DNA from 3 places in the Streptococcus sp. k-628 genome. Region 1 is predicted to be linked to each of the others. Evidence: riboswitches for the same ligand, from Rfam matches in the RefSeq annotation. Region 1 holds a riboswitch; each other region holds the start of a gene.
What was found. A riboswitch is a leader RNA that binds a small molecule or an ion and turns the genes downstream of it on or off. The one in region 1 is predicted to bind thiamine pyrophosphate.
Positions count from the first base shown of each region.

Region 2: it holds a riboswitch for thiamine pyrophosphate, as region 1 does, so the genes downstream of both, HT730_RS02940 (TenA family protein) here and HT730_RS01155 (thiamine-binding protein) in region 1, are expected to answer to the same signal.
Region 3: it holds a riboswitch for thiamine pyrophosphate, as region 1 does, so the genes downstream of both, thiD (bifunctional hydroxymethylpyrimidine kinase/phosphomethylpyrimidine kinase) here and HT730_RS01155 (thiamine-binding protein) in region 1, are expected to answer to the same signal.

Region 1 covers NZ_VMMZ01000008.1:74,474-77,747, reverse strand. The annotation lists gene dnaB (replicative DNA helicase) at 1-293, shown strand, start outside; gene HT730_RS01165 (Veg family protein) at 295-561, shown strand; gene cbpD (choline binding-anchored murein hydrolase CbpD) at 754-1,872, shown strand; TPP riboswitch at 1,955-2,057, shown strand; gene HT730_RS01155 (thiamine-binding protein) at 2,126-2,416, shown strand; gene HT730_RS01150 (ABC transporter permease) at 2,379-3,137, shown strand; gene HT730_RS01145 (ABC transporter substrate-binding protein) at 3,176-3,274, shown strand, end outside.
Region 2 covers NZ_VMMZ01000017.1:12,163-15,436, forward strand. The annotation lists gene lctO (L-lactate oxidase) at 25-1,161, shown strand; TPP riboswitch at 1,309-1,397, shown strand; gene HT730_RS02940 (TenA family protein) at 1,613-2,281, shown strand; gene thiM (hydroxyethylthiazole kinase) at 2,410-3,192, shown strand; gene thiE (thiamine phosphate synthase) at 3,194-3,274, shown strand, end outside.
Region 3 covers NZ_VMMZ01000017.1:20,476-23,749, forward strand. The annotation lists gene HT730_RS02980 (hydroxyethylthiazole kinase) at 1-505, shown strand, start outside; gene thiE (thiamine phosphate synthase) at 498-1,130, shown strand; gene thiD (bifunctional hydroxymethylpyrimidine kinase/phosphomethylpyrimidine kinase) at 1,338-2,129, opposite strand; TPP riboswitch at 2,213-2,310, opposite strand; gene HT730_RS02995 (CopY/TcrY family copper transport repressor) at 2,494-2,889, shown strand; gene HT730_RS03000 (cupredoxin domain-containing protein) at 2,900-3,271, shown strand.

The DNA.
Region 1 (3,274 bases):
TTCCAGTAATCGCTCTTAGTCAGCTTTCTCGTGGGGTAGAACAACGTCAGGATAAGAGACCGGTCTTGTCTGATATTCGTGAATCTGGGTCTATTGAGCAGGACGCTGATATCGTAGCCTTTCTTTATCGCGACGATTACTATGAGCGTGGTGGTGAAGAAGAGGAAGGCATACCGAATAATAAGGTAGAAGTTATTATCGAGAAAAACCGTAGTGGAGCTCGTGGAACGGTGGAATTGATTTTCCAAAAAGAATACAATAAATTTTCAAGTATCTCAAAGAGGGAGGCATAAGATGTCAGATGCATTTACAGATGTAGCCAAGATGAAAAAAATCAAAGAAGAAATCAAGGCACATGAGGGACAAGTCGTAGAAATGACTTTGGAGAATGGTCGTAAGCGCCAAAAAAATAGATTGGGTAAGCTAATTGAGGTTTATCCATCCCTATTTATCGTTGAATTTGGGAACGTTGAAGGAGATAAACAAGCTAATGTTTACGTTGAATCCTTTACTTACTCAGATATCCTTACTGAAAAGAATTTGATTCATTATCTGGACTAAAGTGAGAAATTTTCTCACTTTTTCTTTTTTCTCCGAATAGTTTAAGTGAAGGCAATCTTCGATTTATACTCTTCGAAAATCAAATTCAAACCACGTCAGCTTCGCCTTGCCGTACTCAAGTACAGCCTGCGCCTAGCTTCCTAGTTTGCTCTTTGATTTTCATTGAGTACTATACTATTTCAAGGAGGAAGAATGAAAAGTTCATCATTTAAAGTAATAGAGACAGGATTTTCTTTTAGAAAGTCGGTTAAAAAGGTTGTTCCTTTTTTAGTAGTAGGATTGATGCTAGCAGCGGGTGATAGTGTCTATGCCTATTCTGGCGGAAATGGATCGATTGCGCGTGGGGATGATTATCCTGTTTATTATAAAAATGGGAGTCAGGAAATTGATCAGTGGCGCATGTACTCTCGTCAGTGTACTTCTTTTGCAGCCTTTCGTTTGAGTAATGTCAATGGTTTTGAGATTCCAAGGGCTTATGGAAATGCGAATGAATGGGGGCATCGTGCTCGTCGTGAAGGCTATCGTGTAGATAATACACCGACGATTGGCTCTATTGCTTGGTCTACTGCAGGAACTTATGGGCATGTTGCCTGGGTGTCAAATGTAATGGGAGATCAGATTGAGATCGAGGAATATAACTATGGTTATACAGAAGCCTATAATAAACGAAGTATAAAAGCAAATACGATGACAGGATTTATTCATTTTAAAGATTTGGCTGGTGGCAGTGTTGGGAATAGTCAAACCTCAGTTTCAACAGGAGGAACACATTATTTCAAGGCTAAGTCTGCTATCAAAAATCAGCCACTAGCTAGCGCAACTGCGATTGATTACTATTATCCTGGGGAGAAGGTTCATTATGATCAAATTCTCGAAAAAGATGGATACAAGTGGTTGAGTTATACAGCTTATAACGGAAGTCGTCGTTATATCCAGCTAGAGGGAGTGACTTCTTCACAAAATTATCAGAACCAATCAGGGAATAGCTCTAATTATAGCTCAAATACTGGATTGACTGTCGGTTGGAAGAAGATAAATGGTAGTTGGTATCATTTCAAATCAAATGGTTCTAAATCAACGGGATGGCTGAAAGATGGTTCTAGCTGGTATTATTTGAAATCATCTGGTGAAATGCAGACAGGATGGTTAAAGGAAAATGGCTCGTGGTATTATCTGGATAGTTCAGGGGCAATGAAAACAGGCTGGTATCAAGTTTCTGGTAAGTGGTATTATTCTTACTCTTCAGGTGCCTTAGCTGTTAATACGACGGTGGATGGCTATAGAGTAAACAGTGATGGAGAACGAGTATAGAAAATTGGAGTAGGAAATGTTTCCTGCTCTTTTCTGTAAGCAGTTTCCTTGACATTTTTCTTAATTTGCGCTATCATATGTCCATGTAATATATGGGAGTCTGTGTACAGTCTGAGAGGAAGTGTTAAACTTCGACCGCACCTGATCTGGGTAATGCCAGCGTAGGGAACGATACTTAGTCTATTCTGCACCTTTTCCATATATGGTAAAGGTTTTTCTTTTTGTCAAAGGAAAACGAGAAGAGGAGGTTTTTATGAAAGCAAGCATTGCCTTGCAAGTTTTACCCCTATCGCAGGGGATTAATCGGATAGCTGTTATCGATCAGGTCATTGCTTATCTGCAAGCTCAAGAAGTGACCATGGTGGTGACACCATTTGAAACGGTCTTGGAAGGGGAGTTTGATGAGCTTATGCGTATTCTCAAAGAAGCGCTGGAAGTGGCCGGGCAGGAGGTAGATAATGTCTTTGCCAATGTCAAAATAAATGTAGGAGAGATTTTAAGTATTGATGAGAAACTTGAAAAGTATACTGAGACGACACATTAGTCTATTGGGCTTTATGGGGGTCTTGTCAATCTGGCAGTTAGCAGGTTTTCTTAAACTTCTCCCCAAGTTTATCCTGCCGACACCTTTTGAAATTCTCCTGTCCTTTGTTCGTGATAGAGAATTTCTCTGGCACCATAGCTGGGCAACCTTGAGAGTGGCTTTACTGGGGTTGGTTTTGGGAGTCTTGATTGCCTGTCTCATGGCTGTACTTATGGACAGTTTGACTTGGCTCAATGACCTGATTTACCCTATGATGGTGGTTGTTCAGACTATCCCGACTATTGCTATAGCTCCTATCTTGGTCTTGTGGCTAGGTTATGGGATTCTGCCCAAGATTGTCCTGATTATCTTGACGACAACCTTTCCTATCATCGTCAGCATTTTGGACGGTTTTAGGCATTGTGACAAGGATATGCTGACCTTGTTTAGTCTGATGCGGGCCAAGCCTTGGCAAATCCTGTGGCATTTTAAAATTCCAGTCAGCCTGCCCTACTTTTATGCAGGTCTGAGGGTCAGTGTCTCCTACGCCTTTATCACAACAGTGGTATCTGAGTGGTTGGGAGGCTTTGAAGGACTAGGTGTCTACATGATTCAGTCCAAGAAACTGTTTCAGTATGATACTATGTTTGCTATTATTATCCTGGTATCGATTATCAGTCTTCTGGGTATGAAGTTGGTCGATATTAGTGAAAAATATGTTATTAAATGGAAACGTTCGTAGAATAAGAATGTTTCTGAAAAAGAAAAGAGGAAATCAAAATGAAGAAAACATGGAAAGTGTTTTTAACTGTTTTAACAGCTCTTGTAGCTGTTGTGCTTGTGGCCTGTGGTCAAGGAACTGCTTCTAAGGATAATAAG
Region 2 (3,274 bases), on a different contig from region 1:
TTACTTAATCAAGGAGGACAGTTTATGTCATACAAAACAAGCAATGCAGAAGGGCATGTAGATTTCATCAATACCTATGATTTGGAGCCCATGGCGCAAAAAGTGATTCCTAAAGCAGCATTTGGCTATATCGCCAGTGGAGCAGAAGATACTTTCACTTTACGTGAGAATATCCGCGCCTTTAACCACAAGCTCATCGTTCCGCATACGCTTTGCAATGTAGAAAATCCAAGTACAGAGATTGAATTTGCAGGTGAAAAATTGTCTTCACCAATCATTATGGCGCCTGTTGCGGCTCATAAATTAGCGAATGAACAGGGTGAAGTGGCGACTGCGCGTGGTGTGCATGAGTTTGGTTCTCTTTATACAACTAGCTCATACTCTACTGTTGACCTTCCAGAGATTTCTGAAGCCCTCCAAGGGACACCTCATTGGTTCCAATTTTACTTTAGTAAAGATGATGGCATTAACCGCCACATCATGGATCGTGTGAAGGCTGAAGGTTATAAAGCGATTGTCTTGACGGCAGATGCTACTGTAGGGGGTAATCGTGAGGTTGATAAGCGTAATGGTTTTGTCTTCCCAGTTGGCATGCCGATTGTTGAAGAATATCTGCCAGAAGGTGCTGGTAAATCAATGGACTTTGTTTACAAATCAGCTAAACAACGCTTGTCTCCACGTGATGTAGAATTTATCGCTGAATACTCAGGACTTCCTGTGTATGTCAAGGGACCACAATGCCGTGAGGATGTTGAACGTTCGCTTGCTGCAGGTGCCTCTGGTATCTGGGTAACCAACCACGGTGGTCGTCAAATCGACGGTGGACCAGCTGCCTTTGATTCACTTCAAGAAGTGGCAGAAGCAGTTGATAAACGTGTGCCAATTGTCTTTGACTCTGGTGTTCGTCGTGGTCAACATGTCTTTAAAGCCTTGGCTTCAGGAGCAGACTTGGTAGCTATTGGTCGCCCGGTTATCTATGGCTTGGCACTCGGCGGTAGTGTTGGTGTGCGCCAAGTCTTTGAACACTTGAATGCGGAATTGAAGACAGTCATGCAGTTGTCTGGAACTCAGACTATTGAAGATGTCAAACATTTCAAACTCCGTCACAACCCATACAACCCAACCTTCCCAGTTGACCCCCGCGACTTAAAATTGTATTGATAAAATGATTGCCTCCACTGAATGTGGAGGTTTTTCTTCGTGTATTGGAAGAATAAATCGCTATCAAAAACTATATAAAGATATTTTTCGGTCAAATATCTTGCTAGGGCTTTCATTTTTTGCTATACTGGTGTAGTAATTAAATAATAGAGACATTTGGGGTGCTTTAGGCTGAGATGATACCCATTGAACCTGATACAGTTAAGACTGGCGAAGGGAAATGTAAAACGTTTTTTCGTATGGCGAAATGAACGGTCTAATCTTGTAAGTCAACTCTAATTCTTGATTGTAATTGGAGTTTTTTTGTTTATATAAACTGGATAGTCTTGTTTAGGTAGCTCTCTGCAAATGCCCTCAATGTTCTTTAAAAGGATCAAGTGGAATTAGGATTTTACTTGGTATCTCTTGGTGTTTTATTGATTACTAAGGAGTAAAGAGAGGAAAAATAAATATGGAAACACAGGTTTATGCATTTGAGCCAGGTCTGACTGTTGAAGAATTATTAAAAAGCAGTCAGAAGGATTGGCAAGCTGCAATCAATCATCGTTTTGTCAAGGAACTTTTTGCAGGGACAATTGAGAATAAGGTCTTAAAGGACTACCTGATTCAAGATTATCATTTCTTTGATGCCTTCTTATCCATGCTGGGTGCCTGCGTAGCCCACGCAGACCAGCTTGAATCCAAGCTTCGTTTTGCCAAGCAACTAGGCTTTCTTGAAGCAGATGAAGATGGTTATTTCCAAAAGGCTTTCAAAGAGTTAAAAGTATCTGAGAATGACTATCTGAAAGTGACCTTGCACCCTGTAACAAAAGCCTTTCAGGATTTAATGTATTCTGCTGTTTCTTCATCAGACTATGCCCATCTTTTGGTCATGCTGGTCATTGCAGAGGGTCTCTATTTAGACTGGGGTTCTAAAGATTTGGCTCTACCTGAAGCCTATATTCATTCGGAATGGATCAATCTCCATAGAGGTCCTTTCTTTGCAGAGTGGGTTCAATTTCTTGTTGACGAACTCAATCGTGTCGGGAAAGGTCGAGAAGATTTGACAGAACTTCAGCAACGCTGGAATCAAGCGGTCGCTTTAGAATTAGCCTTTTTTGATATTGGTTACGATGTCTAGGGAAAGTTCAGGGTACTGACAAATTTGACGAGGTAAATCATTCAATGTAACTGAAAAAAATTCTCAACTAAAGATAGAGATAAATCGAAATCAATAGATCGTATAAAGTGAAAAGGAAGGAATTCAATATGACAAGTTTAAAATTATTAAAAGAAAAAGCACCATTGGTCATTTGTATCACCAATGATGTAGTAAAAAATTTCACAGCAAATGGATTAGTAGCACTGGGTGTCTCACCAGCCATGAGTGAGTTTCCAGCAGATTTAGAGGATTTATTAAAGTATGCTGGTGGCTTATTAATAAATATAGGAACATTGACAGATGAAAATTGGAAATTATACCAAGCTGCTCTTAAAATTGCAGAGAAATATAATGTCCCAGCAGTTTTAGATCCTGTAGCCTGTGGAGCAGGAGAATATAGAAAAAAAGTAGCAGATGATCTAATTAACAATTACAAACTAGCAGCGATTAGAGGAAATGCTGGCGAGATTGCCTCTTTAGTAGGAATAAGTGTGGCATCTAAAGGAGTAGATAGTGTGGGAGTAGATAATATTGACGAGATTGCTCTAGCAGCAAATGAGAAGTTCAATATTCCTATAATAGTAACAGGTGAAGTGGATGCGATTGCTGTTAATGGAGAAGTGGTAACGATTCATAATGGTAGTGCCATGATGCCAAAAGTCATTGGGACAGGATGTTTATTAGGGGCAGTGGTAGCAAGCTTTATCGGACTAGAAAAAGGTCAAGAATTGAAATCATTAGAAACAGCAATGTTGGTTTACAATATCGCTGGAGAAATGGCAGAAAAACGTCCAAATGGACATCTTCCTGGAACATTTAAAGTTGAATTTATAAATGCCTTATATGAGATTACAGATGAAGATGTAAAGAAATTCAAAAGAGTGAAGTAAAATGTTTCATAAAGAATTACTAAAACTATATTTTATTTGTGGAACGACTACTTGCCAAGGTAAAGATCTATATAGAGTCGTT
Region 3 (3,274 bases), on a different contig from region 1:
TAAGAGCTTAATTAAAGACCTTTTAGATTATAGACCTACGGTCCTTAAAGGAAATATGTCGGAAATCCGAAGTCTTGTTGGCTTAAAACATCACGGCGTTGGGGTCGATGCGAGTGCTAAAGATCAAGAAACGGAGGATTTGCTTCAAGTCTTGAAAGACTGGTGTCAGACCTATCCTGGTATGTCATTCTTAGTCACAGGTCCCAAGGACCTCATCGTTTCCAAGAATCAGGTCGCTGTACTGGGAAATGGCTGTGCTGAATTAGACTGGATAACAGGGACAGGAGACTTGGTTGGAGCTTTAACAGCTGTTTTTCTCAGTCAAGGAAAAACTGGCTTTGAAGCTTCGTGCTTAGCAGTCTCTTATCTTAATATCTCCGCTGAGAGAATAGTTGTTCAAGGAATGGGATTGGAAGAATTTCGTTACCAAGTACTCAATCAGCTCTCTCTCCTAAAAAGAGATGAAAACTGGCTAGATGCCATCAAAGGAGATGTTTATGAATAGAGAGGCGCTTAGACTGTATCTAGTAACCAACCGCTATCAAGATTCCGTGGAAAGCTTTCTTGCAAAAGTTGAGACGGCCTGCCGTTCAGGTGTTACCATAGTCCAATTGCGAGAAAAAAATCTCACAACCAATCAATATTATCAACTGGCAAAACAAGTCAAGGAAATAACAGATGCCTATCAGGTACCCTTGATAATCGATGATCGGTTGGATGTTTGTCTTGCGGTTGATGCGGCAGGTCTGCATATCGGAGATGATGAATTACCAGTTTCGGTAGCTCGCAAAGTCTTGGGTCCTGAAAAAATCCTCGGTGTCACCGCTAAAACAATAAAAAGAGCTCTGGAAGCGGAGAAATCAGGTGCAGATTACTTGGGTACAGGAGCCATTTTCCCAACTACCACCAAGGAAAATGCGCCCATCACTCTGATATCGACCTTGAAAACAATTTGCCAAACGGTTGCCATTCCAGTAGTTGCTATTGGAGGCTTGACTTCAGAGAATATTGACCAACTTATCGGCACGGGTATAGCTGGAGTAGCAGTCGTACGCGATCTGATGCAGGCAGAAGATATTGAGGCAAAAACCCAAGCCTTTTTATCAAAGCTGGATGACATTATTTCCTAACTAATACTCAATGAAAATTAAAGAGCAAACTAGGAAGCTAGCCGCAGGTTGCTCAAAGCCCTGCCTTGAGGTTTTAGATAAGATTGATGAAGTCAGCTCAAAATAGTGTTTTGAGGTTGCAGATGGAAGCTGACGTAGTTTGAAGAGATTTTCGAAGAGTATAAAAACTCTCTAATTCCCTTAAAGTGGGAACTAGAGAGTTTTTTCTTAATCTTTAAAAGTTGTATGGTTGACTGGGCCAGAACCATGACCGAGTTGCGGAGCATCTTGGATGGCTTTCGTAATAAAGGCCTTGGCCTTATCAACTGCCTGATAGAGAGTCTTGCCCTTGGCTAGTTCAGCCGTAATTACTGCAGCAAAGGTACATCCAGTACCATGGGTGTGACAGGTTTGAATTCTTGGGCTTTCCCAGAAAAATTGGTCATCCTTGGTAAAGAGGAAATCCTTGGCACCGCCTTCGAGATGCCCACCTTTGATGACGACAGACTGAGGACCAAATTCTTTTAAAATTAGGCGACCAGCACGCTGCATGTCTTCAGGATCATGGATTGAAAAACCAACAATCTCTTCTGCCTCAGGAAGATTTGGCGTAATAATCGTTGCTAGAGGTAGTAAGTTTGTTTTGAGATAGTCTCTAGCAACTGAGTCGATCAAGGCATCTCCACTTGTAGCAACCATAACAGGATCAAGGACATAGGGACAATCCAGTTTTTTAAGATAGGGTTGGATGATTTCCATGATTTCGGTAGTTGCCAACATCCCAGTTTTTACAGCCTGAGGTGGAATATCAGAAAAGACACTGTCCAATTGGGCTTCCAACATTTGAGGAGAAACGTGCTCGATTAGCTGAACACCTCTGGTATTTTGAGCAACAAGGCTAGTCACAACGGCCATTCCATAGACATCTCTCGCTTGGAATGACTTTAAATCAGCCATAACGCCAGCACCGCCACTTGGGTCAGTTCCTGCAATGGTCAAAGCAACGGGTAAATAAGTCATCTAAAACCTCCCAACCAACTGAAGTTTGTATTCTTAAGAACAAGCTAATCTGTTTCAGGAAGGCAATAGAAGACTGCTAGTCCCCATTATCATTTCCACTTCCATCAGCTAGCATTACCTAGATTGAGTCAAAGGGTCTAACAGTCGTTAATCTCAGCTTTACGCACCCCTAGTGGTTGTTTTCTTTTTTCTTTAGTATAGCATATTTTTATTGTTTATATAGTAATATTTGACTGCAAATCGCTTTTCAAATGATTAAAATCCTATTTTTCGACAAAAAGATTGATTTTATGATTGACAAATGTAGATTTTTGAAGTATACTAATAACTGTAATTGACAAATGTAGATTTTGGAGGTGTGATGATGCAGATTTCAGATGCAGAATGGCAGGTCATGAAGATTATTTGGATGCAGGGGGAGCAGACCAGTTCAGATTTGATCAGGGTTCTGGCGGAGCGGTTCGACTGGTCCAAGTCAACCATTCAAACTCTCTTGGCTCGTTTGGTTGAGAAAGAGTGTCTGACAAGGAAAAAAGAAGGCAAGTCCTTTGTCTATTCAGCCCTTTTAACTTTGGATCAAAGTCGAGATTTACTTGTCCAAGATATTAAAGACAAGGTTTGTTCCCGTAGGATTAAGAACTTGTTGGCTGATTTGATTGCTGAATGTGATTTTACTCTGGCTGATTTGGAAGACTTGGAAGCTGTGATTTCTGAGAAGAAATCAAGCGCTGTGAGAGAAGTAAGATGTAATTGTATGTAAAGGAGACGTCATGTTAAATAGTATTGTAACCATTATTTGTATTGCCCTTGTCGCGTTTATCTTGTTTTGGTTTTTCAAAAAGCCTGAAAAGTCTGGACAAAAGGCCCAGCAAAAAAAGGGCTACCAAGAGATTCGAGTGGAGGTCATGGGGGGCTATACGCCTGAGTTGATTATCCTCAAGAAATCAGTGCCAGCCCGTATTGTCTTTGACCGTAAGGACTCTTCACCCTGTCTGGACCAAATTGTTTTTCCAGATTTTGGTGTGCATGCGGACCTGCCTATGGGGGAAGAGTATGTAGTGGAAATCACGCCTGAGCAGGCTGGAGAGTATGGTATCTCTTGTGGCATGAATATGATGCACGGTAAGATGATTGTAGAATAGGAG